2 regions of the Rossellomorea sp. RS05 genome follow, and region 1 is predicted to be linked to the other one. Evidence: riboswitches for the same ligand, from Rfam matches in the RefSeq annotation. Region 1 holds a riboswitch; the other holds the start of a gene.

The links. Region 1 has a riboswitch for glycine ahead of gcvT (glycine cleavage system aminomethyltransferase GcvT). Riboswitches for the same ligand answer to the same signal wherever they lie in the genome.
Region 2: another riboswitch for glycine. It lies ahead of ABJ225_RS17190 (amino acid permease); the one in region 1 lies ahead of gcvT (glycine cleavage system aminomethyltransferase GcvT).

Annotation. Positions count from the first base shown of each region.
Region 1 is NZ_JBDKWY010000001.1:1,307,634-1,319,156, reverse strand. It holds gene comGA (competence type IV pilus ATPase ComGA) at 1-89, shown strand, start outside; gene comGB (competence type IV pilus assembly protein ComGB) at 40-1,095, shown strand; gene comGC (competence type IV pilus major pilin ComGC) at 1,116-1,436, shown strand; gene comGD (competence type IV pilus minor pilin ComGD) at 1,438-1,869, shown strand; gene ABJ225_RS06865 (hypothetical protein) at 1,853-2,170, shown strand; gene comGF (competence type IV pilus minor pilin ComGF) at 2,136-2,579, shown strand; gene ABJ225_RS06855 (hypothetical protein) at 2,569-2,925, shown strand; gene ABJ225_RS06850 (shikimate kinase) at 2,929-3,429, shown strand; gene ABJ225_RS06845 (YqzE family protein) at 3,433-3,660, shown strand; gene ABJ225_RS06840 (YqhG family protein) at 3,958-4,743, opposite strand; gene ABJ225_RS06835 (DEAD/DEAH box helicase) at 4,712-6,412, opposite strand; glycine riboswitch at 6,585-6,675, shown strand; glycine riboswitch at 6,679-6,757, shown strand; gene gcvT (glycine cleavage system aminomethyltransferase GcvT) at 6,839-7,942, shown strand; gene gcvPA (aminomethyl-transferring glycine dehydrogenase subunit GcvPA) at 7,958-9,304, shown strand; gene gcvPB (aminomethyl-transferring glycine dehydrogenase subunit GcvPB) at 9,297-10,760, shown strand; gene ABJ225_RS06815 (rhodanese-like domain-containing protein) at 11,094-11,477, opposite strand.
Region 2 is NZ_JBDKWY010000007.1:176,201-187,723, forward strand. It holds gene ahpF (alkyl hydroperoxide reductase subunit F) at 1-793, shown strand, start outside; gene ABJ225_RS17155 (alkaline phosphatase) at 1,105-2,760, opposite strand; gene ABJ225_RS17160 (amino acid ABC transporter ATP-binding protein) at 3,065-3,790, shown strand; gene ABJ225_RS17165 (transporter substrate-binding domain-containing protein) at 3,818-4,630, shown strand; gene ABJ225_RS17170 (amino acid ABC transporter permease) at 4,699-5,340, shown strand; gene ABJ225_RS17175 (amino acid ABC transporter permease) at 5,354-6,004, shown strand; gene ABJ225_RS17180 (response regulator) at 6,010-6,909, opposite strand; gene ABJ225_RS17185 (sensor histidine kinase) at 6,906-8,063, opposite strand; gene ABJ225_RS17190 (amino acid permease) at 8,373-9,716, opposite strand; glycine riboswitch at 9,840-9,918, opposite strand; gene ABJ225_RS17195 (FTR1 family iron permease) at 10,181-10,882, shown strand; gene ABJ225_RS17200 (DUF3899 domain-containing protein) at 11,191-11,523, opposite strand, start outside.

The DNA of each region.
Region 1 (11,523 bases):
CGCTGAAGCAGCTCATCCGGAAGGGGGTGGCCCTCGGATATGTTCCGGAATCTGAGTATCGGAAATGGATACATGAAGAAAAGGGATGAGCAGGGAAAGTTCCTGAAGCGTATGGGTTCCCTCCTCGAGAAGGGATATACGTTCAGTGAGGCCGTGGACTTCCTGCTCATCCCCGACCGTCCAGAGGCGACCGTCTTGAAAACCCGCATCCTCCATTCCCTGCAGGAAGGCGTACAGGTATCCAAGGTCATCACGAAAGAACTCTCACTCCCCACCCATGTGAGCGCCCAGATCTATTTTGCCGAGTTCCACGGGCAGATGGGAGCAACCCTCATGGGTGCAGGGGATTACCTCCTGCAGAAGCAGAAAAATCAAGAGAGGCTCAAGCGGGTCATCCAGTATCCCTTGATGCTCATCATCATCGCCGGAATGATGATGGTCCTCCTCCGGAATGTGCTTTTTCCGAAATTTGAAACGCTCTACAGCTCCATGGGCTATGAACCTTCCACTGGCGTGCAGCTTTTACTCTCGTTCGTAAAAGCCGTCCCCCTCCTGCTCGCGGGAATCCTTGCTATACTTCTCTCAGCTGGGGTCATGCTTTACCTTTTCCGTCACCGGATTTCCCCGGTCACCATTTCCATCCACACGAGCAGGATTCCTTTCTTTTCCCGCTTCTTCAAACTGGCCCACACCCACTTCTTTGCAAGGGAACTCGGGTTTCTACTGAGCAATGGTGTGTCCATCACCGAATCCCTCAGAATCATTGAACAACAAACCTTCCGACCGACCCTTCAATATGTATCCGGCGAGCTCATACAGGGCTTGAAGTCGGGTATGTCCCTCCATGAGTGTGCAGGTGCCATCCCTTTTTTTCAGTCGGAGGTCGCCTATATCATCCACCACGGTCAAACGAACGGACGGCTGCCGGAAGAATTGCAGCTCTACGGGGATATGTGCTTTGTGGAGCTCGAAGAAAGGAGCGGTGCCCTCCTTAAATACATCCAGCCAGTCATCTTCAGTTTTGTCGGCTTATTCATCATGGCCATTTACTTTTCAATCATGATGCCCCTGTTCCAAATGATGCAGGGAGTATGAGTTCAGAAAGGGGAATAAACGTGAAACACCTATTAAAAGATGAAAGAGGGTTCACCCTCATTGAGATGATGATCGTACTCCTGGTCATCTCGGTCCTGTTGTTCATCGCAATCCCGAATGTGACGAAACAGAGCGGTTCCATCAATGCGAAAGGCTGTGAGGCCTTTGTAAATATGGTGGAAGGACAGGTCGAAGCATATAAAATGGATGGAAATTCGGGTCAAGTCACGATCCAGAATCTTGTGACAGAAGGGTACTTGAAGGATGAGTACAAGGCATGTCCCGATGGGAGGGCCATCACAATCGGACAGAATGGTAATGTAAAGGTAAGCGATTCTTAGGATGCGGGGAGAAAAGGGATACACTCTTGTAGAGATGCTCCTGGTCCTGTTCATGACGGGCATCTTGCTGACATGGGTTGTGTTTTCCGTGAATCCGACGAAGGCGTCAACGGATGAAAAGGTCTTCGTCGCCCAGCTTCAATCCGACCTCGCTTACGTTCAAAGCTATGCGTTCCGCTACCAGATTCCCGTCCGCATCACCTTTTATCCCGAGAATGGATCCTATATCGCGAAAAATGTCCTGAATGAAACGTTATTCAATCGAAAGCTCCAGGAAGGTTTCGAAATCAAATCCAGCACGTTGTACGACATCACCTTCTATCCAAATGGAAATACCAATCGATTCGGCAGCATCAATTTTGCACGTGGCGGTACCAAGTATCAATTGACCTTTCAAATCGGACAGGGGCGTTATTATGTTCAAAAAAAATGATGGCTTCTCCTTCCCGGAAATGCTGATAGCATTCAGTTGTCTGCTGCTGATCACCGGTGTCTTCCTACCCTTGTTGTTGAACCAGTCCGTTCTGCTCAGGGATAAGCAGTCCGAAGTGGAAGCATTGAAATGGATGGAGGAGGGGGTTGAACGTGCCATGGTCACGAAAAAGTATGGAAGGAGCTCGAAATCATATGGAGGGGTCGACTATACGAGGTATTGGGAAGGAGGGGCATCATCGATCTGCGTGGAAATGCAGAGGGGCCGTGACATCAGAAAAATATGCAGCTTTGTGGAATGAGCGTGGATTCACTCTCCTTGAAGCCTTGTTTTCCTTCTTTATCGTCTGCCTCATTTCATTTTCCATCCCGTTGGTGATTAAAGGCTTCTCCCTCGTTCGGGAGGAAATGATCCCACCGCCGTATTACCAGTGGACCTTATTCAATGAGAGTGTCAGGCAAGAAACGTGGAAATCCAGAGGGATGACCGTAACGAATTCAGGGTTTTCATTTATCTTGAATGGGGAGAAGGTCACGTATGAAAAATATCAGGATTCCATCAGGAGACGTGTGAATGATAAGGGGCATGAAGTGGTCCTTCAGAAGCTTTCTTTGGTCAGTTTCCACGCAATAGACGGTGGAGTCAGGATAGAGGGGGTATTTCTTGATGGGAAGAAGCTTGAAGGCGAGTTCTTTTACTATGGGGAATGAGAAAGGGTTCATCCTGCCTTTCACGTTGATGTTCCTGTCTGTCATCTTGACCGTGGCTGTCGCTTCAAAAGATCTATACGTGAGTAAATACCGCTACCTGACCAATATGCAAAACGTGTACGAGAGAAAAATCAGCTTGTACCAGACCGTGCTTTATGAAATGGAAGCTGGCAGCGGTGTCGATGGACTCCGTAAGGGAAGTTTCGGCACGATGAGCGTGGACTACCTGGAGGGGTCTGGTGACCTCCAGCAAATCGAAGTGAGATTGAATCAGCCTGGTGAGGTTTTTCTTCCGGTCGCAGTCGTGTATAATAAGGACACAAAAAAGATAGTGGATTGGAAGTAGATTATGGAATCAATTGTGCTAATCGGATTTATGGGAGTAGGAAAAACGACAATCGGACATATTCTCTCAGAGAAGGTCGGCCTTCATGTCGTGGACATGGACGAATACATTGTCGAGCAAGAGGGGATGCCGATCCGCAAAATTTTCGAGCGTTTCGGCGAAGGATATTTCCGTGATCTCGAAACGGCCGTCCTGGCAAAGCTCTTGAAGGAAGCGTGCATCATCACAACGGGAGGAGGGATCGTCGAGAGGAAGGAGAACCGCACTCTGCTTGGCGAAAGCGGATGCGTGATCCATCTATCCGCTCCGTTCGAGAGCCTGTGGGAGCGGCTTGAAGGAGATCCCGACAGACCCCTTGCACAAAATCCCCGTCATGAAGTGGAGAGTCTGTTCAGTCGTCGCATTCCCCTATATGAGGAAGCGAGGACCCATGAGGTGGACACCGGCGGAAAAGATGAAGAGGCGGTCACACGCGAGATCCTCTCCCTCCTCGGCAGGAATTAAAGCATGGAAACCTGGGCATACTGGATGGGTGAAGGTGGTGGCAGGATGTCTGTAAATGACTACGTCAAATTCTTGACCCAGACCGTGGTTCAGCATTATAACAAATCACCCCAGGAGCGGAAAACAATCAGGAAGCAGCGCAAGACCCGGAAGGAACCATTCCTGTATCGATGGTTCGGCATCATCCCATATGCGGTCGGGCTGTTTTTCAAAAAAAATAGGAATCAATAAAAAATGGCTGAGACAAACATGTTCTAGTCATAGTAAAACCCGAATTCATTTGCTGATGATCAGGCAAAATAATTCGGGTTTTTACTTTGTTTCATTACGCTTATATTGTTTCCTGCGGTTGAGTGCAAGACGAAGGATCCGGCGGGAAAAGTGGCCCCCGGCAGGCTTGCGAGGCTCACGAGCTACCCGTGGAAAGCGAAGTCTTGCACGGAAATCATCAAGGTTATTAGGAATCAGCCCTACTATTGTTTGTTATTACATGGTCCTTTTTTCTTTTTGACCTAATCTCTTTAGGTGTCACTGATGAAGGTAGAAGATCCCCCCATTGATGATTTCGATCTCGATCTTCGGTTCATATTGATACTTAAGGGCGGCTTGTTCAAGGAAGTAGGATTCGGGCTTGTCTTCGACCTCTTTATAAAAGTGGTCCAGTAGCTCCCGGTCTTCCTTCCATGAGGCAAGGGCTGATTCTGCCCATTCCGTCGACTCCCGGCTGATTTCATCCCGCAGTTGCTGTTGGATGCGTCCGATCCCGCTTTTGGGGCGGATGATCGGGGTCAGGGTGAAGCAGAGATCCGGTATCTTCGGCGTCAGCTTGAGGGTGAGGAGTTCATCGTGAAATCCTTCCTTCATCATGCCGTTGATCAGATTGAGGCCGATGCTGCGGAACGTATCCTTCTTGCGATTCGATTGATAGGAGATTTTGACGTTCATGCCGAGCCACGGATGAAGCGGGATTTGTTGCTGGCCATACCCTGCACGGTCCTCATAGAGCCGGGTGTATCCTGCCAGACTCCGGGTGGAACGGAAGATCTGGTGCAGTCGGGGTGAACCGAAATGGATGACCTCCCCCTGTAGTCCTTCCGGCGCCTTTTCCTGATCGGTGATGAGGTTTAGTGCCATGGGATTCGGTTCCCCGCCGGTCTTTTCGAGATAATGCCAGTAGAATGGGCGATTCATGAGCTCTTTATCCATCTCGATCGTGAGCTGAACGGTCATATAGCCATCACCGCTTGCCTTCAGCTCACACCCGTTCGCGTGAAAATACCGCTCAAGAAATCGATGTATTTCGTGCTGCTGCATCGGCCTTCTCCTCCTTCATCTGTTCTGCAAATTGAATCATGCTCGTCAAATTTTCCATTTTGATCTTCATTTCACCCTCGGTTCTTGAGGAAGCGAAGATATCCGTCATGTGATCTTCAAACTCTTTGAAATCGAGTCGGGTCAGGATGTCATCAAGTTCGCCGATCACCCGCTCGAACAGGTTGATTTTTTCATAAAGCAGGGTGAGGATATGTTCTTCCACGGTGCCTTTCGTGGCGAAATTGTAAATATGAACATCCTCGGTCTGTCCCAGGCGGTGCACCCGTCCAATCCGCTGCTCGAGTCTCATGGGATTCCACGGAAGGTCGAAATTGATGACGTGATGACAGAATTGAAGGTTGATCCCTTCCCCGCCGGCTTCCGTGGCGATGAGGACCTGGGCGTGATTTTGGAACAGTTGTCTCATCCAGTCCTTTTTTCCTCGCTTGAACCCGCCCCTGAAAGGGACCGACGTGATGTCGTGCTGCTTCAGGAACCATTGAAGGTACATCTGGGTAGCACGGTATTCCGTGAAGATGATCACCTTGTCGTCGATGGATTGGATCAGCTCCAGGGCTTTCTTTGCCTTGGAGTTGACTGAGACATTCTCCACCTTTTGCATGAGGGTTCCGATCACCTGCTTGAACCCTTCTGAAGGATCCTCTTTTTTGGCTAGCATATTCTTCAACGTAAAGTACACCGCTTCTCGGCTGGAGCATGCTTCCCGCTGCAGGGTGAGGAGGGAGAAGGAGCTGGATGCGGCCCAGTCATCGTAGCGGCCGCGCAGAAGATCGAAGCTGTCGTATAGGTCCCTCTCTCCCTGTGAGAAGTCGATCAGGACCGTTTTTACATGGCGCTTCGTCCATTCGATACCCGTGTCATTCCTTCGGTTCCTGATCATCACCTTGTTGGTCAGGTTCTTCAGATGGTCGTCATCCTCAAGTGACCGATCCCCATTTTTATACCGTTCTGTAAAGCCCGATTCGCTTCCAAGGTGCCCGGGCTTCAGGAGGGAAACAAGATGGAAGATTTCCTCGATTCGGTTCTGGATGGGAGTGGCCGTCAGAAGAAGGCAGAATTTTTTCTTCAGGTTCTGCACAAATTCATAGTTTTTCGTTTTGTGATTCTTCAGTTTGTGAGCCTCATCGATGATGACGAGATCATAATCCTGTTCATACACCTTTTCCCGGTGAGGGCTTCTTTTGGCCGTATCCATGGAAGAAACAACGATATCACACTGGTCCCAGACGTAACTTTTCCTCTGGGGGACGGCAGGGATGAAGAATTTCGTATTCAACTCATAGCACCACTGAGATACCAGGGACGCCGGCACGAGGATGAGCACCTTCTTCACCAGTCCACGGATCATGTATTCCTTCAACACAAGCCCCGCTTCAATTGTTTTCCCGAGTCCGACCTCATCTGCAAGGATCGCTTTTCCGTTCATGGTCTCCACCACCTGCCTCGCAGCTTCGAGCTGATGGGGGAGGGGAGTGACATTTGCCAAATGTTTCGGTGCCTGCAGCCCCTCAAAGTTCGGAATTGCGAGATGGTGCTCGAATTCGACGGCGAGTTTGTAGAGGTCGAAACTTCCCCATGGCCCGTCATTTGTGATAAGACTATCAAGATTTTCTCCCCATCCCTCATCGAATATGATATCTACATTCATATAAAAACAACTCCTTTTTTTCTGCAAAAATTGATTGCCCGGAACAATTGATTAATGGTAGGATGAAAATAGATTTACAATCTTACAAAAATGATCTAAATCCGAACATTAGCATCTGCTGCATTTCTTTTATATCTTTAGTATGACCAAATATTGCAAGGAATATTGGCGAATGATGACAAGGGGAGAGACTGCAGTCTGCAGCGCCGAAGGAGCAAGCATCACGATGTGAATCTCTCAGGCAAAAAGACTCTTGTCGGACGCAACTCTGGAGAGCGTCCCGGATGGGGACCACCAAAGGGGAAAGCCGTATGAATCGGTAAACTTTCAGGTGCCAGGACAGAGAAGCCCACTTATTGAAAAGGGGCTTCTCTGTCCTTTTTTCATGCAAAAGAATGCAGTGTAACCACTAAAGGGGGAATCGCCATGTCAGAACTGAAGCAAACGCCTTTACACGATCTTTACCGCGAGTATGGAGGAAAGACGATCGATTTTGGAGGATGGGCCTTGCCCGTACAATTCTCGGGGATCAAAGATGAGCATGAAGCCGTAAGGAGCCGTGCAGGTCTTTTCGATGTCTCCCATATGGGAGAGATCACGGTGAAAGGGGAGGGTGCCCTTGAGTACCTTCAACGGATGATGACTAATGATCTGTCCAAATTGAAGGACGGAGGCGCTCAGTACACCGCCATGTGCTACGAAGACGGAGGGACGGTCGATGACCTTCTCGTCTATAAACGGAAAGATCACGATTATCTCCTTGTGGTCAACGCATCCAATATCGAGAAAGATTACGAATGGCTCATCCATCATGCAACCGAAGGGGTCGAGCTGACGAATCGTTCAGGCGAAATCGCCCAGCTTGCCATTCAGGGTCCGCTGGCGGAGAAGATCCTCCAGAAGCTAACCGATACAGATCTCGGCAGCATCGGGTTCTTCAAGTTCCAGGATGAGGTCATGATCAACGGTCACGAAGCGCTCGTATCAAGAACAGGTTACACAGGGGAAGACGGGTTTGAAATTTATTGTGCATCGGATTCCGCCCCGGCTCTGTGGAAGGAAATCCTTCAGGCGGGTGAAGAGGAAAGAATCGTACCTTGCGGCCTTGGTGCCCGAGACACTTTGCGATTCGAAGCGAATCTCGCACTCTATGGACAGGAGTTGTCGAAGACAATCACGCCCATCGAAGCGGGAATTGGTTTTGCGGTGAAGGTGAATAAAGACATCCCGTTCATCGGCCAGGAAGTCCTTCGCAAACAAAAGGAAGAAGGGGCACCTCGTAAACTGGTCGGGATCGAAATGATCGACCGCGGCATCCCTCGTCATGGATACAGTGTATTTTCAGGGGAAGAGCTGATCGGGGAGGTCACAACCGGTACCCAGTCGCCGACACTGAAGAAGAATATCGGTCTTGCACTTATCAAGAAGGAATTTGCCGAGCCCGGTACTGAAGTGATCGTGGAGATCCGGAGTAAACAATTGAAAGCCGTTGTAGTGAAAACACCATTCTATAAGAGAACTGGCAAATAGGGAGGACTGACGTTCATGAAGCATCGTTATTTACCGATGACAGATCAGGATCAAAGAGAAATGTTGGACAGCATTGGAGTCGACAGCGTCGATGCCCTTTTTGAAGATATTCCGGAAGAAGTCCGCTTTAAAGGCGACTATAACATTAAAAAAGCGAAATCCGAGACGGAACTCGTCAAGGAACTGAGTGCTCTGGCAGCTAAAAATGCCGATCTCAGAAGTCATGCAAGCTTCCTGGGAGCGGGAGTATATGACCATTACATGCCGATCATCGTGGATCATGTTTTATCACGTTCTGAATTTTATACGGCCTATACGCCGTACCAACCGGAGATTTCACAGGGCGAACTCCAGGCGATTTTCGAGTTTCAGACGATGATCTGCGAGCTGACTGGAATGGATGTAGCGAACTCTTCCATGTATGACGGTGGTACATCCCTTGCTGAAGCCGCCATGCTTTCAGCCGGTCAGACACGTCGCAAGAAGGTACTCGTATCAGCGGCGGTTCATCCTGAATCCAAAGATGTCCTGCGCTCTTATGCGAAAGGTCAGTATATCGACGTTGTAGAAGTTCCCCATAAGGATGGGGTGACAGATCTTGAAGCGATCGAGAACCTCATCGGTGACGACGTGGCAGCTGTGATTGTTCAATATCCGAACTTCTTCGGACGTATCGAGGATCTTCAGGCGATTGAAGCCATCACCCATGGGTCAAAAGCGATGTTTGTCGTCTCTTCCAACCCCCTTGCACTCGGCGCACTCACACCACCGGGCAAATTCGGTGCCGATATCGTCATCGGGGATGCGCAGCCATTCGGAATTCCGAGTGCATTCGGCGGACCGCACTGCGGCTATTTCGCCGTCAGCAAGAAGCTTATGCGGAAGGTACCGGGCCGCCTTGTCGGCCAAACGGTGGATGAAGACGGTGTCCGCGGATTCGTCCTGACCCTTCAGGCAAGGGAACAGCATATCCGCCGTGATAAAGCGACGTCCAATATTTGTTCGAACCAGGCACTGAATGCCCTGGCTGCTTCCGTTGCCATGACGGCACTCGGGAAGCAAGGGGTAAAAGAGATGGCAATCCAGAATATCCAAAAAGCTCACTATGCAAAAAATGCCATGAAGTCTGCTGGACTCGAATTGGCATTCGAAGGACCTTCCTTCAATGAATTCGTCGTCAAAGTGAAGGCGCCGGTCAGGGATCTCAATCTACATCTTATCCAAAAAGGGATGATCGGGGGATATGATCTCGGTCTTACGGACGAAACGCTCGCCAACCATATGCTCGTTGCCGTCACGGAACTTCGCAGCAAAGAAGAAATCGATGCATTTGCTAAAGAATTGGGGGATTATCATGCATAAGAAGGATCAGCCTCTTATTTTCGAACTCACTAAAGAAGGACGCGTAGGATACAGCCTTCCTGAACTGGATGTTCCGGCGGCAGATCTATCCGATCTGATTCCGGCAGAATTCATCCGCACAGAGGAAGCCAATCTTCCTGAAGTGTCCGAGCTTGATATCATGCGTCATTACACGGCTCTTTCCAAACGCAACCACGGAGTCGACTCAGGCTTCTATCCGCTAGGGTCATGTACGATGAAATACAATCCGAAGGTGAACGAATATGTGGCGCGCCTCAATGGATTTGCCCATATCAATCCGCTTCAGGAGCCTGAAAGTGTACAAGGAGCACTCGGTCTCATGTACGACCTCCAAGAACACTTGAAAGAAATCACCGGGATGGATGAAGTGACCCTCCAGCCCGCTGCAGGAGCTCATGGGGAATGGACCGGGCTTATGATGATCCGCGCCTTCCACGAAGCGAATGGCGATACCCAGCGTACAAAGGTCATCGTTCCCGACTCTGCCCACGGGACCAACCCGGCGAGCGCGACGGTTGCAGGTTTTGAGACAGTTACGGTCAAGTCCAACGAAGACGGCCTCGTTGACCTCGAAGATCTGAAGCGAGTGGTGGGAGACGATACGGCTGCCTTGATGCTCACGAACCCGAACACCCTAGGGCTTTTTGAAGAGAATATCCTGGAGATGGCTTCCATCATCCACGGTGCTGGTGGCAAGCTCTATTACGACGGTGCGAACCTCAATGCTGTCCTCTCAAAAGCAAGACCGGGAGATATGGGCTTTGATGTCGTCCACCTTAACCTTCATAAAACGTTCACCGGTCCCCATGGGGGAGGAGGTCCCGGAAGCGGTCCTGTCGGAGTGAAGGAAGATTTGATTCCTTATCTTCCAAAGCCGATCCTCGTTAAAAAGGGAGAAGACTTTGTATTCGATTATGACCGACCTGAAAGTATCGGAAGAGTGAAACCATACTACGGGAACTTCGGGATCAATGTCCGTGCCTATACGTATATTAGGACGATGGGACCTGATGGTCTGCGCGCCGTGACGGAGAATGCCGTACTGAACGCCAACTATATGATGAGAAGGCTTGCTCCTCACTTCGACCTTCCGTATGATCGTCATTGCAAGCATGAGTTTGTGATTTCTGGAAAACGTCAGAAGAAATTAGGGGTGCGTACCCTTGATATCGCGAAGCGCCTCCTCGACTTCGGCTATCATCCACCTACCATCTACTTCCCATTGAATGTAGAAGAGTGCATGATGATCGAACCTACGGAAACCGAGTCGAAGGAAACCCTTGATTCATTCATCGATGCTATGATCCAGATCGCGAAGGAAGCGGAAGAAAATCCGGAAATCGTCCAGGAAGCTCCTCACACGACGGTTGTGAAACGCATGGATGAAACCTTGGCGGCACGAAAACCCGTCCTTCGATACCAGAAAGAAGTTTAATGCAAGAAAAGAGAAAAAGGTTGGACTAAACGAAAAAAGTACCAAATAAACAAATACTACTAGTGTAGGTTCTCAATACCGCTCATGATTTCCGTGCAAGACTATGCTTTCGGCGAGTAGCCCGTGAGCCTCCTCGGCTACTCTTCCCGTTGGAGTCTACGTCTTGGACGCCAATCAACCGCTAGGACCAATGAAATAAACATTATGAACAAATTAAAAACCCGAATTCATTGGCAAATGAATTCGGGTTTTACTATGACTGAAACACTTTTGTCCCAGCCTCGTTTCTAAACGAAAAAAGCCTCCGGTACCCTGATGGGCACCCGGAAGGCTTTATTTTTTGTGCTTGATTTTCCCGGTCCACTTTTTGAATCCACCTTTTAATTGGTGGAGGTCACGGTAGCCGAGACGACGGAGCATTTGAGCCGCCCTGCCGCTTCTCATGCCGCTTTGGCAGTAAAGGTAGACGGGCTGGTCTTTACGGATCTCTTTTTGTCTCATTTTCAGTTGAGAAAGTGGAATGTTTCTGGCGCCAAGAATATGACCGTTGTTATATTCATTGGTTTCGCGGACATCGATCAGCTGGGCTTTACGGTAGCCTGCGCGAAACTCTTCCTCTGAGAGTGTGTTGATGATTCTTTTTTGATTGAAATATGTAATGAGTGAATACGCTGCGATTGCACCGATTACAATCAATAGGATATATAAAGCTTCCATCCATTCATGCTCCTTTCTACAAATGCGCTATCTACTATTATATTCA
Region 2 (11,523 bases), on a different contig from region 1:
GGACACCCTCGGCATCGAGAACTTCATCAGCATGACCAAGACGGAAGGTCCGAAACTTGTTGCAAGCCTCGAAGAACACGTGAAGGATTATAACATCGACGTGATGAATCTTCAGCGTGCGAAGAGCCTCGAGAAGAAAGACCTCGTCGAATTGGAGCTTGAAAACGGAGCGGTCCTGAAGAGTAAGACCGTCATCCTTTCAACAGGTGCCCGCTGGCGGAACGTCGGCGTCCCTGGCGAAGCAGAATTCAAGAACAAAGGGGTCGCTTACTGCCCTCACTGTGACGGACCATTGTTCGAAGGGAAAGATGTAGCGGTCATCGGCGGAGGAAACTCCGGCGTGGAAGCAGCCATCGACCTTGCAGGGATCGTCAAGCATGTGACTGTCCTTGAATTCATGCCTGAGCTGAAAGCCGATGCTGTACTGCAGGAACGCCTTAACAGCCTTCCGAACGTTACGGTCGTGAAAAACGCACAGACGAAAGAGATCACGGGAACCGACAAGGTGAACGGGATCACGTACATCGATCGTGCGACAGAGGAAGAGCATCACGTGGAACTTGCCGGCGTATTCGTTCAAATCGGTCTCGTACCGAACACGGAATGGCTCGGTGACTCCCTTGAGAAAACACGTATGGGTGAGCTCGTTGTCGATAAGCACGGTGCAACCAGCATGCCTGGTGTCTTCGCTGCCGGAGACTGCACGGACAGTGCCTACAAGCAGATCATCATCTCCATGGGATCAGGTGCAACCGCATCACTTGGTGCGTTTGATTACATGATCCGGAACTAACAACCATAAGAGGCTGGAACAAACGTGTTTTAGTCATAGAAAAACCCGAATTAAATTGCCGACGATCAGGCAAAACGATTCGGGTTTTTCATTTATTTCATGACCATTACTATTTACTTGTTTCTAGCGGTTGATTGGAGTGCAAGACGAAGACTCCAGCGGGAAGAGTAGCTGATGTGAGACCCCGCAGGCGTGCCGAGGAGGCTCACGAGCTACCCGCGGAAAGCTTAGTCTTGCACGGAAATCATAAGCGGTATAAAGAACCTATACTGATAGCGTGCGCCAGTTTTTTGTGGATTTTGAAAAGGGAGCTATTTCGCTTCCTTCAACGCTTTCTCCGACACATAGAAGTCTTTTCCGTTATAGACCGTTACCCCATCGAGAGTCTTCGTTTTGGACTTTTTCTTATCCGTCACCGTGACGATGTTCTTGTTCGCAGGCACTTCAATTTTCTTCTTATTCTTCTCGGCCACAAATACCGGATTGTTTTCATCCGTTACATCAATACGGGTTTTGTAGCCTTTTTTCTCAAAGGATTCCCGTGCATTGATAAACAATTTATCAGTAGTCTTCTCCAGGTTCACACCCATGAAATCAGCCATCTTCTTCGGCAGGTCGGTGTTCTCTACCATTCCGTATGGTCTGGACGGTCCATAGGCATACAGGAATACATCCTCACCCGTATGCCCGCCTGTGGTGAAGCCAAGATTCGCACGGCTTGCAAGCATTTTGGAAAGGTCTCCGTTCAGGTTCTTCGATGCCTTCAGGGCTTCAATCTCTTCCTTCGTGAGGTTATCCAGCCCATAGAGAGCGGCGACCTGCTTCATATTCGAGCGATCGGCTTTGAGCTTACCAGTCGCACCTTCAAGGGTCATACTCGCCTTTTTCAACGGATCGATATAGGCTGAAACCGGTGTGCTTGGGTAACTTGCGTTCGTGTTGACATTCCCCATGGTGATCCCGCTGTTCCCATGATCGGATACGGCAATGACCATGGTGTTACCATCTTTTTTGGCAAATTCCAGCGCTTCATTGACCGCATCATCGAATGCGAGTACATCCCCTATCATGCCGATTGGATCGTTGGCATGGGCCGCCCAGTCGACTTTGCTTCCCTCTACGAATAGGAAGAACCCTTCTTTATTCTTAGAAAGGGTGTCGATCCCTTTCTTCGTCATCTCGGCAAGCGTCGGTTCGTTTTTGCGCGTCTTCTCACGGTCGATATCATACGCCATGGCAGAAGGGGCAAATGCTCCCCAAAGCTTCTTGGAATTGGACTTCATGAGGTCTTTGCGTGTTTCTACGACGTCATAGCCTTTGGAATCGATCACATCGAGGAGATTTTCCCCATCTTTTCTACCTGCTGGAGTGAGGGATTCCTTCCCACCGCCTAGAACGACATCGATCCCTTGATACACCTGCTGTTCGGCAATGTCATTGTAGTTGCTGCGATGTGGTGCGTGAGAAGAGAAACCGGCCGGAGTGGCGTGCTGGATCTCGGATGTAGAAATGATCCCCGTGGATTTCCCTTTAAGTTTGGCTGCTTCAAGAACATTGGCCACAGGCCGTAATTGGTCCTCCTCTTTGATCTGTTCCACTCCCGGAGAACTGACCACTTTAGGAAGAAGGCCAACGACCTTATCATTGCTTTTATTCCCTGTTGCAAGAGCGGTGGCCGCGGGTGCTGAATCCGTGATCGCCGACTCTGCTGAATATGTACGGACGCCACCGATGGCGATCTCATCCATTGCAAGATCGTCGCCCTTGTACCACCTTGCAAGGGTAGTGGCCCCTGCGCTTGTCCCATCCATCACCATCATAATTACGTTGGTGGGCTCTTTCTTTTTATCCCTGGCCTCCACTTCGGATTTCCCAGATCCGGTAAAGCCCCAAGATGATAGTAGAAGTGCTGCTGCCAACGAAACACCCGTTACAGTCTTTTTTTTCTTTCCACCCATTCTTTTCATCCTCCTTGAATATCCAGAATCACTTCAATCGTAGAGGCATTGCATTAAGATCAACAAGTGAAATTGTAAGTGTTTTGTAAATGTTCAATTATTTGTTGATTCTATCTTGTACGACATTATCCCTACAACCTCTTCATACGGGACCAAACGCGGATGAAAAAAGAACGGATGAACCGTCATTCAATTTTTATTTTTAGAATATTCGTAGTTTTCTGTAGTTATCTGTAGCACGGGTTTATCATAATAGGAGGATAGTCGTAAATCGATATGATTCTTAATTTTTCAGCACCAGGAGGGAAATCAATTGATCCTTTTTCAAAATGTAAATAAACACTATGGAGACTTCCATGTACTGAAAAACATCAATCTTACCATCAATCGCGGAGAGGTGGTTGTGGTCATCGGTCCGTCCGGCTCAGGCAAGAGTACCCTGCTCCGCTGTATCAACCGGCTGGAAACCACTACCGATGGGGAACTTTTTGTCAATGATGAAGCCATTCATGATAAAAAGACCAACATCAATAAGCTGAGACGCAATATCGGGATGGTGTTCCAGCACTTCAATCTTTACCCTCATAAAAAAGTCATCGACAATATCACCCTTGCCCCTAAGAAAGTGGCAAAGGTGACGGATGAAGAAGCAAAGGCAACCGCCATGAAGTACCTCGAAAAGGTGGGTATTCCGGATAAGGCAAATTCATTCCCGTCCCAGCTCTCCGGAGGTCAGCAGCAAAGGGTGGCCATCGCCAGGGGACTTGCCATGAAACCTACCGTCATGCTGTTCGATGAACCGACGTCTGCTCTGGATCCCGAGATGATCGGGGAAGTACTGGATGTCATGAAGACCCTTGCGAAAGAAGGGATGACCATGGTCGTCGTCACGCATGAGATGGGGTTTGCCAAGGAAGTCGCAGATCGCATCATCTTCATGGATGAGGGTCAAATCGTGGAAGAAGCAACACCGGCTGAATTCTTCTCCAATCCGAGGGAAGAACGTACCCGCACATTCCTCAGCCGTTTATTGCACTAATATACATGGACAAGAAAGGGGTTCAAAATGATGAAAAAGAAATTAGGTTTAGGCTTGTTGGCACTCGTTCTCCTCTTCACCTTGGCAGCCTGCGGAGGCGGGGACAAAACGTCAGGTGACAAAAAGCAATCGGCCCTCGAAGCCATTAAAGAGAGAGATAAGTTCGTAGTCGGCGTAAAGTATGATACCAAGCTATTCGGTCTTCAAGATCCGTCTTCTAAAGAAGTAGAAGGATTCGACATCGACATTGCTAAAGCCATCGCAAAGGATATCCTCGGTGATGAAAGCAAAATCGAGCTGGTCGAAGTAACATCCAAAACCCGTATCCCAATGCTGAATAAAGGGGATATCGATGCCATCGTCGCTACGATGACAATTACAGAAGAACGTAAAAAAGAAGTCGGATTCTCTGATGTCTACTTCGAAGCAGGACAATCACTCCTTGTGAAAAAAGGAAGTAAGATCCAAAGCATCGATGATGTCAAAAAAGGCGTGAAGGTCCTTGCCGTTAAAGGATCAACATCCGCCATCAACATCCGTGAAAAAGCACCTGATGCAGAAGTACTGGAATTCGAAAACTATCAAGAAGCCTTCCTTGCATTGAAATCCGGACAAGGTGACACACTGACAACGGATAACGCCATTCTTTACGGTATGGAGCAACAAGATGCGGACTATGAAGTAGTCGGGGACATCTTCACGGATGAGCCTTACGGAATTGCCGTGAAAAAGGGCGATGATGAACTGGCAAAAGAAATCAATAAAGTGTTAGAAAACCTGAAGGACAACGGGGAGTATGACAAAATCTACGAGAAGTGGATCGGTAAAAAACCGAACTGATCATATGCCTGGAAGGATAAGCGGGTCCTACCCCTTATCCTTCTACTTTAAAATGGGAGGAACCTATCGTGATTAACTTTACCATTCTAGTAGACTACTGGGATATGTTCTTTGAAGGATTCCGGAATACCCTCTTAGCCAGCTTGGTCGCACTTGCAGGAAGTTTTCTCCTCGGTACGATCATCGCGGTCTTTCGAATCGCCCCCATCAAACCATTAAACTGGTTCGGTGCAGCCTATGTCGAATTCATTCGCAATATTCCCCTGCTATTAATCGTCTTCCTATTTTATTATGGATTCCGTTTTGGAGGATTTGCCGCTGGAACGATGGGACTGATCATCTATACTGCCTCATTCATTGCAGAGGCCATACGGGCTGGTATTCTATCCATTCCGAAAGGCCAGACGGAGGCCGCACGTTCATCTGGTCTTACCTATTTCCAGACAATGCGCCTGATTATTCTGCCACAGGCGATCAAGGTCGTCATACCTCCACTTGGCAACCAATCATTGAACCTGGTCAAGAACTCATCCATCCTCGGCGTCGTCGCCGGATTGGACCTGATGTATTATGCCGATCTGGTCAGCCTGCATACATATGTCGTATTCAGCGTGTACATTATCGTTGCCTTATTCTATCTTGTCATCACCATACCGCTCAGCTTCGCTGTCGAGTACCTAGAACGCCGTATGTCGGCCAGTCATCAATAAGGAGGGAACATTCATGGATTTCATAGGTGCCTATTCTGCAGATAACGTGTCCTTCTTATTATCCGGATTCCTGATGACCCTGAGGGTGGCTGCCATTGCCATCGTCCTCAGTTTCACACTCGGGACGCTCATTGCCATAATACGGTATGCCAAAGTACCCGTCCTTTCACAGATTTTAGCTTTCGTGGTCAATATCATCCGGAACCTACCGCTGCTGCTGATCATCTTCTTCATGAAGTTCGCTCTGCCTGAAGTGGGCATCGATCTGGACACGATCACCGCTGCCATCGCAGGATTGACGATCTTCGAAGCCGCCCTGATTTCCGAGTTGGTACGGAGCGGTCTCAATTCCATTGATAAAGGGCAGATTGAAGCGGCACGATCATCAGGTCTGAACTATGTCCAAACCCTTCGCCTGATCGTGCTGCCCCAAGCTTTGCAGCGCATGGTTCCACCGACGGTCAGTCAGTTCATCGCCCTGTTGAAGGACACATCTCTGGCTGTCGTTATTTCCCTGCCGGAGCTGATGCACCATGCACGTATCATCAATGGGGGCAACCAGGATTACGTCATCCCGATCTTCATCCTCGTCGCACTCATGTACTTCACGGTGAATTATCTCTTGTCCCTGTCTGCCAAGCGGTTCGAAGCCAAGCACACGTAAAGGACTCACCTCTTTACGCTTTCCAGCCCTTCGGCTACCTCCAGATATAAGACCTGGAAGAATTTCTTGACGTTGACCTTTGCCTGACTTTCTTCCATTCCTTCTTCAAGCTCCCTCATCTTCCGTCTCACATCTTCAAAGTCGAAGAAGAGGGGGGCATAGCGTTCAAAGGTAGGGTGTGTATAATCGGTGAGACCGATGGAGGCCATATTTTTCAAGGCCGTACACACCGCCCTGCGAATGCGCTGTTCCACCGCCTTAGTTTCTTTTTTCACTTCGTCCTCCGTTACTTTGATCCGCTTCGCAATCATCTCGTACAATCTCCTCAACGGCGGCAGTTCAATCAAATCATCATCCTTCATGAGAATATCCAATGCAATTAGCAAATCACGGCTTCCTTTCTCAGACATGATCCCCATCTCCTTCAGGATCTTAGAAACCGAATCTTTTATGGATGGTTTCTCTGTCTTGGTTACCTGTTGCAGCATCCCGATGCCTGCCAATGACTTTCGGATTTCGATGATGGAGCTGTTCAGATTCATCTGCATCGTCACACGTTTCAGAACGGCTTCCACCTCAACGGAATTAATAGGCTTATGGATGAAAAACTCAATGCCTTCCTGATAGGCTTCTCCCACCATCCCTTTATTGTTGATCTGTGAGATCATGACGAATTTGCCATGGTAGCCTCTTTCTTTCAGGATCCTGATCATTTCGATTCCATCAAGCTCGGGCATCAATAAATCGATCAGTACGACATCTGGCAGTTCTTCCAATATGAGCTCGATAGCCTTCTCTCCACCTGCCGCACTCCCGATGATTCTCCCCAACCCCCCTTGTTCAATGATTGATTCCACCATCCGACGGTTAGCTGCATTATCATCTACAATACAATACGAAATCATGCATATTCTCCCCCGTTCAGTAAAGTCTGCTTCGGTATCTTCAAGGTGAATGTCGTTCCTTCTTTTTCTATTGAGCGGACATCCATCTTACCATCCAGAGACTCCAGTATATTTTTCACATGGGACAGACCTATGCCTGTCGCCGCGACTCCTTCCTGATTGAACTTTGTTGTGAAGCCAGGTTCACAGATGAAATCCATTTCATCCTCTCTGATCCCTCCGCCTGAATCCGTTACGATGAAGACGGTGAGTGCCCCTTCATCCAGTATTTCTACTTTCACCGTGCCTTCTGAAGGAATGGCCTCCACTCCGTTTGCCACAAGGTTGTTCAGGACAGTCAACAGAGCAAGATGCCGGTTCGTCCTATATTCCTGCCCCTTACTCTCAAAGATAAAGATGATGTTTTTCCCCAACCATCGACTGTATTGCTCATTCGCCTTCTTCACGAAATCCATGATTTCCACCATGCCCATTGAAGCACCGATCTCCGTCTCACCATTCAGCTTCTTCAAACCGGCCATGATGCGCTGGGCATCCTTCTTCAATTCATGCGTTTCTTCCGCCATCTCAAGTGCCTTGGCGCTCGAAAGGTTTAGCCCTTCCGCTTTCAGCTCCTTGTAAAATCGATAGCTATTCAGCGTTAATTCTTCTATGGAATCAATCATTTTATTCATATAAAAACTCTCACTGTACAAACTTGATCCCACTGTGAGCATCTTCTCATACCGGAGCTGCTGTTCTTGATGAAGCGCCCTGAGCTGATGAAGAATGATATTGGCGTAGAGACCAATCACAAAAAACACGCGTATCACCGCAACAAGCACAAGCATGGACCACTCCGTCCATAGGAGCGGCGTCGTCTCCATCAGCCACTTTCTTAACCCGATTTCCACCACATTCGATGCTACATCGATCCCGACCACCGACACACCGAGGATCAACAGCTTTGACTTGATCCAGTCCAATGGGATCAAACTCAACCCTATAGCAAAGGTAATGTAATAGAACATCGCGGGAATATGTATCAACAAGGCGTCAAAAAATGTTCCTGGGTCCGCAATAAACATATGGCTGGTTAGCGTCCTGAATACCGCTACCATGATCCCGGTGACGATTCCCGTCCTCACCATGGGCACGTGGTTCATAAGGATCATCAACAAAAAAAAACAATGCTGCCTAATCCAAATCTGAACTCCCATCCAAAAGGGGAAATCCTCAGTTCCCCTGATAATGCCGTAGCAACGGCAATGAACAAAACTTGCACCCCTATGTACTTCCTTACAAAATCAACCACATCTTTCTACCCCTTCTGCAGATCTGATTATATAGTTATATTAGCATTTTCTTACATAGACATACAGATAGTTTTAAGAACTATCTGAATAATCAAAGGTTAATACTATTATTATATAAGAATAAACAGGAAAAAAGAGACAACCTTGTCAGATTGTCTCTCGATCATTCTACGCTTTTTTTGACCGTTTACCGTAGAGGAAGAACAGCATGATAAACCATAGTGGAGTCAGGAGAAGTGCCGGCCTTGTTTCGTCTGCGAAAAACATGATGACAAGAATGCCGGCGAACAGCAGTAGTACAAGATAATTCACCAGCGGGGTGAACGGTGCTTTGAAGCTCGACTTCTCATGGAGATCAGGACGCTTCCTTCGGTACAAAATATGACACACGAGAATGATGCCCCACACCCAGATGAAGCAGATGGCACTGATCGTCGTGACGATCCCAAAGGCTTGATCTGGGATGAGCTTGCTGAGCAACGCACCGACCGATACGACCACCGTGGAGACCAATAGGGCAGAACTGGGAACATGGTTCCGGTTTAATCTTCCCAGTCTGGCTGGCGCCTGTTTTCCTTTACTAAGATTGAAGAGGATCCGGCTCGTAGAGAACATCCCGCTGTTGCAGGCGGACGCCGCCGATGTCAGAACCACGAAGTTGATGATCCCGGCAGCCCAGGGTACCCCGATCAGACCGAATGTTTTCACAAACGGACTCTCTGCTGCAGTCAGCTCCATCCAAGGGTTGATACACAGCAGGACGATGATGGCCCCTACGTAAAAGAATAGGATCCTCAGGGGAATCTTATTGATGGCAGACGGAATATTCTTCTGCGGATTGGACGTTTCCGCCGCCGATACCCCGATAAGTTCCACACCTACATAGGCAAAGATCACCATCTGAAGGGAGAGAAGGAAACCACTCATCCCATTGGGGAAGAAGCCACCATTCTCCCACAGGTTCGTCACGGTCACCGGTCCTGCATCCGTATTGAACCCGACGACAAGTAGGACCACGCCCACTGCAATGAGGGCAAGGATCGTAATGACCTTGATCAGGGCGAACCAAAATTCCAGTTCACCGAACAGCTTGACCGTCAGAAGATTGAACCCAAGAAGAATGACCAGACAGATCACGGCCGGAATCCACTGGGGAATGTCAAACCAATAATTCACATACACCCCGACGGCGATCACATCGGCCATTGCCGTCATGATCCAGCAGAACCAATACGTCCAGCCCGTGACAAACGAAGCCCATGACCCGAGATAGTCCTCCGCTATATCGGTGATGGATTGATACCCTGCTTTCGAAAGCAATAGCTCGCCGAGTGCCCTCATGACGAAAAACAGGGCGATCCCAACGAGTAAATACGCAAAGATGATGGAAGGACCCGCCGATTGTATCGCCTTACCGGACCCAAGGAACAGCCCGGTCCCGATCGTACCCCCGATCGCAATCAGCTGTACATGGCGATTGGAAAGATCCCTCTTTAACTCTTGTTGTGCCAAAACAAACTCCTCCTCAACATGTTCCACGTGAAACGAAAATAAAAAAAGAGATTGGAATCATCCAATCTCTGAGTCGAAAAGAATATCAAATATAGATCTCCCCTCGTTCGGAAAATCCATACCCGGTACCCTTCTGTCCTTTTGCCTGAGATTGTGAACCCTTCGGCGCCGCTTGAATAGCGGTCTCTCCAGAAGCTGCTCCTGCTGTAGTGTGACCCACAGCGATCGTAGCTTGATAGTATTATGTTTGAATAGTTATATATTGTAGACCCGTTGAATGGATTTGTCAAAGGAAGATCCTCCTTGTGCAGAAGCCACGCAACTGATTCCTCCAGATGCTGTCAGTCACTTGATTGAGCTCTCAAAATCGACCAAATCTTTTTTTATTTTTAGCATTGACACTGATAATCATTCTCATTATTATAAAGTTTAGCAACGCACTCATACCATACGGAGGAATACATATGTTGGATTCGCTTTTTCTTTCATTTCGTGAAGGCCTGGAAGCGGCCTTGATCATCGGCATTATTTTGGCAACGCTCTCACAACTGAACCGTAAGCATCTTGCCAAGGTTGTCGGGTTTGGTACCATTACAGGTGTCATCGGCAGTTTGATCCTGGGCTGGGGTCTATTCACGTTTGCACAAAGCATTTCCCATGAAGCAGAAGAAATCATGGAGGCCGTCATGAGGATCGTGGCCGCAGGCTTGATTGCCTACTTCATCCTTTGGCTCCACCGCAATCAGCAGGTAGCAGGCAAAATCAAAGGGCAAACGGAGAAGTCTTCTACATCCAAAATCGGCTTATTCTTATTGGCCTTCCTGTCCGTCATCCGCGAAGGCATGGAGCTTATGGTATTCAACATGACCAAGATCTCAGAAAGCGCCGGTACCGTGGCTCTCGGTAGCATCATCGGAATCGTAGCGGCTGCACTCGTTGCCTATGTGATCTTCAAGACGACGATCAAGCTTAACCTTTCACTGATTTTCAAAGCACTGGGCCTCATCCTCGTCTTCCTTGGCGGAGAAATGTTTGCCGAAGGAATTGTAGAGCTTCTGGAAACGCACTCTGAAGCGGTGGAAATCCTATTCTTGGCCGTCTTCATCGTGCCGGCATTGTTTATCCTCCTGAAGGATGATGTAGCGAGATTCAGACGAGCGGCATAATCAAAAGGCTGGGACAAACGTGTTTCAGTCATAATAAAACCCGAATTCAATTGCCTACGATAAGGCAAATGAATTCGGGTTTTTACTTTGTTTCATGAACATGACTATTTAATCGTTTCTAGCGGTTGATTGGAGTGCAAGACGAAGACTCCTGCGGGAAGTGTAGCTGATGTGAGACAGCCTGCCGAGGAGGCTCACGGGCTACCCGCGGAAAGCGTAGTCTTGCACGGAAATCATGAGCGGTATGTTATTACACAATACCATTTGCTGCTTCACCACAACCTTTTATTCCCAGACGCGATGAGGGGTCAGATGATCAGTATTCCAACCGAAATCAGAATGGAGCAAGCCCCCATGATGAATGTACTCTGGGTGATCCGCGTGGAAAGAGTGGATTTGAAAGCCTGGAAATCATGATCTCTCTTGATCATGTCATCCGTTCGCTCCATGGATCGCGACCTCCTGATCATCCGCTCTCCAATGATCTTAAACCCCGCCACGACAGGTGTCAGGAACCCTGTCTTCATGATCAACGAGCTGACACCCAGGATCAAAAGGCAGAGACCGATCAGAAATGCAGCGTCGGCTAAATCAGCTTTGGATCCAAGCTTCAACCCGATAGCAGCCACCCATCCGGAAAC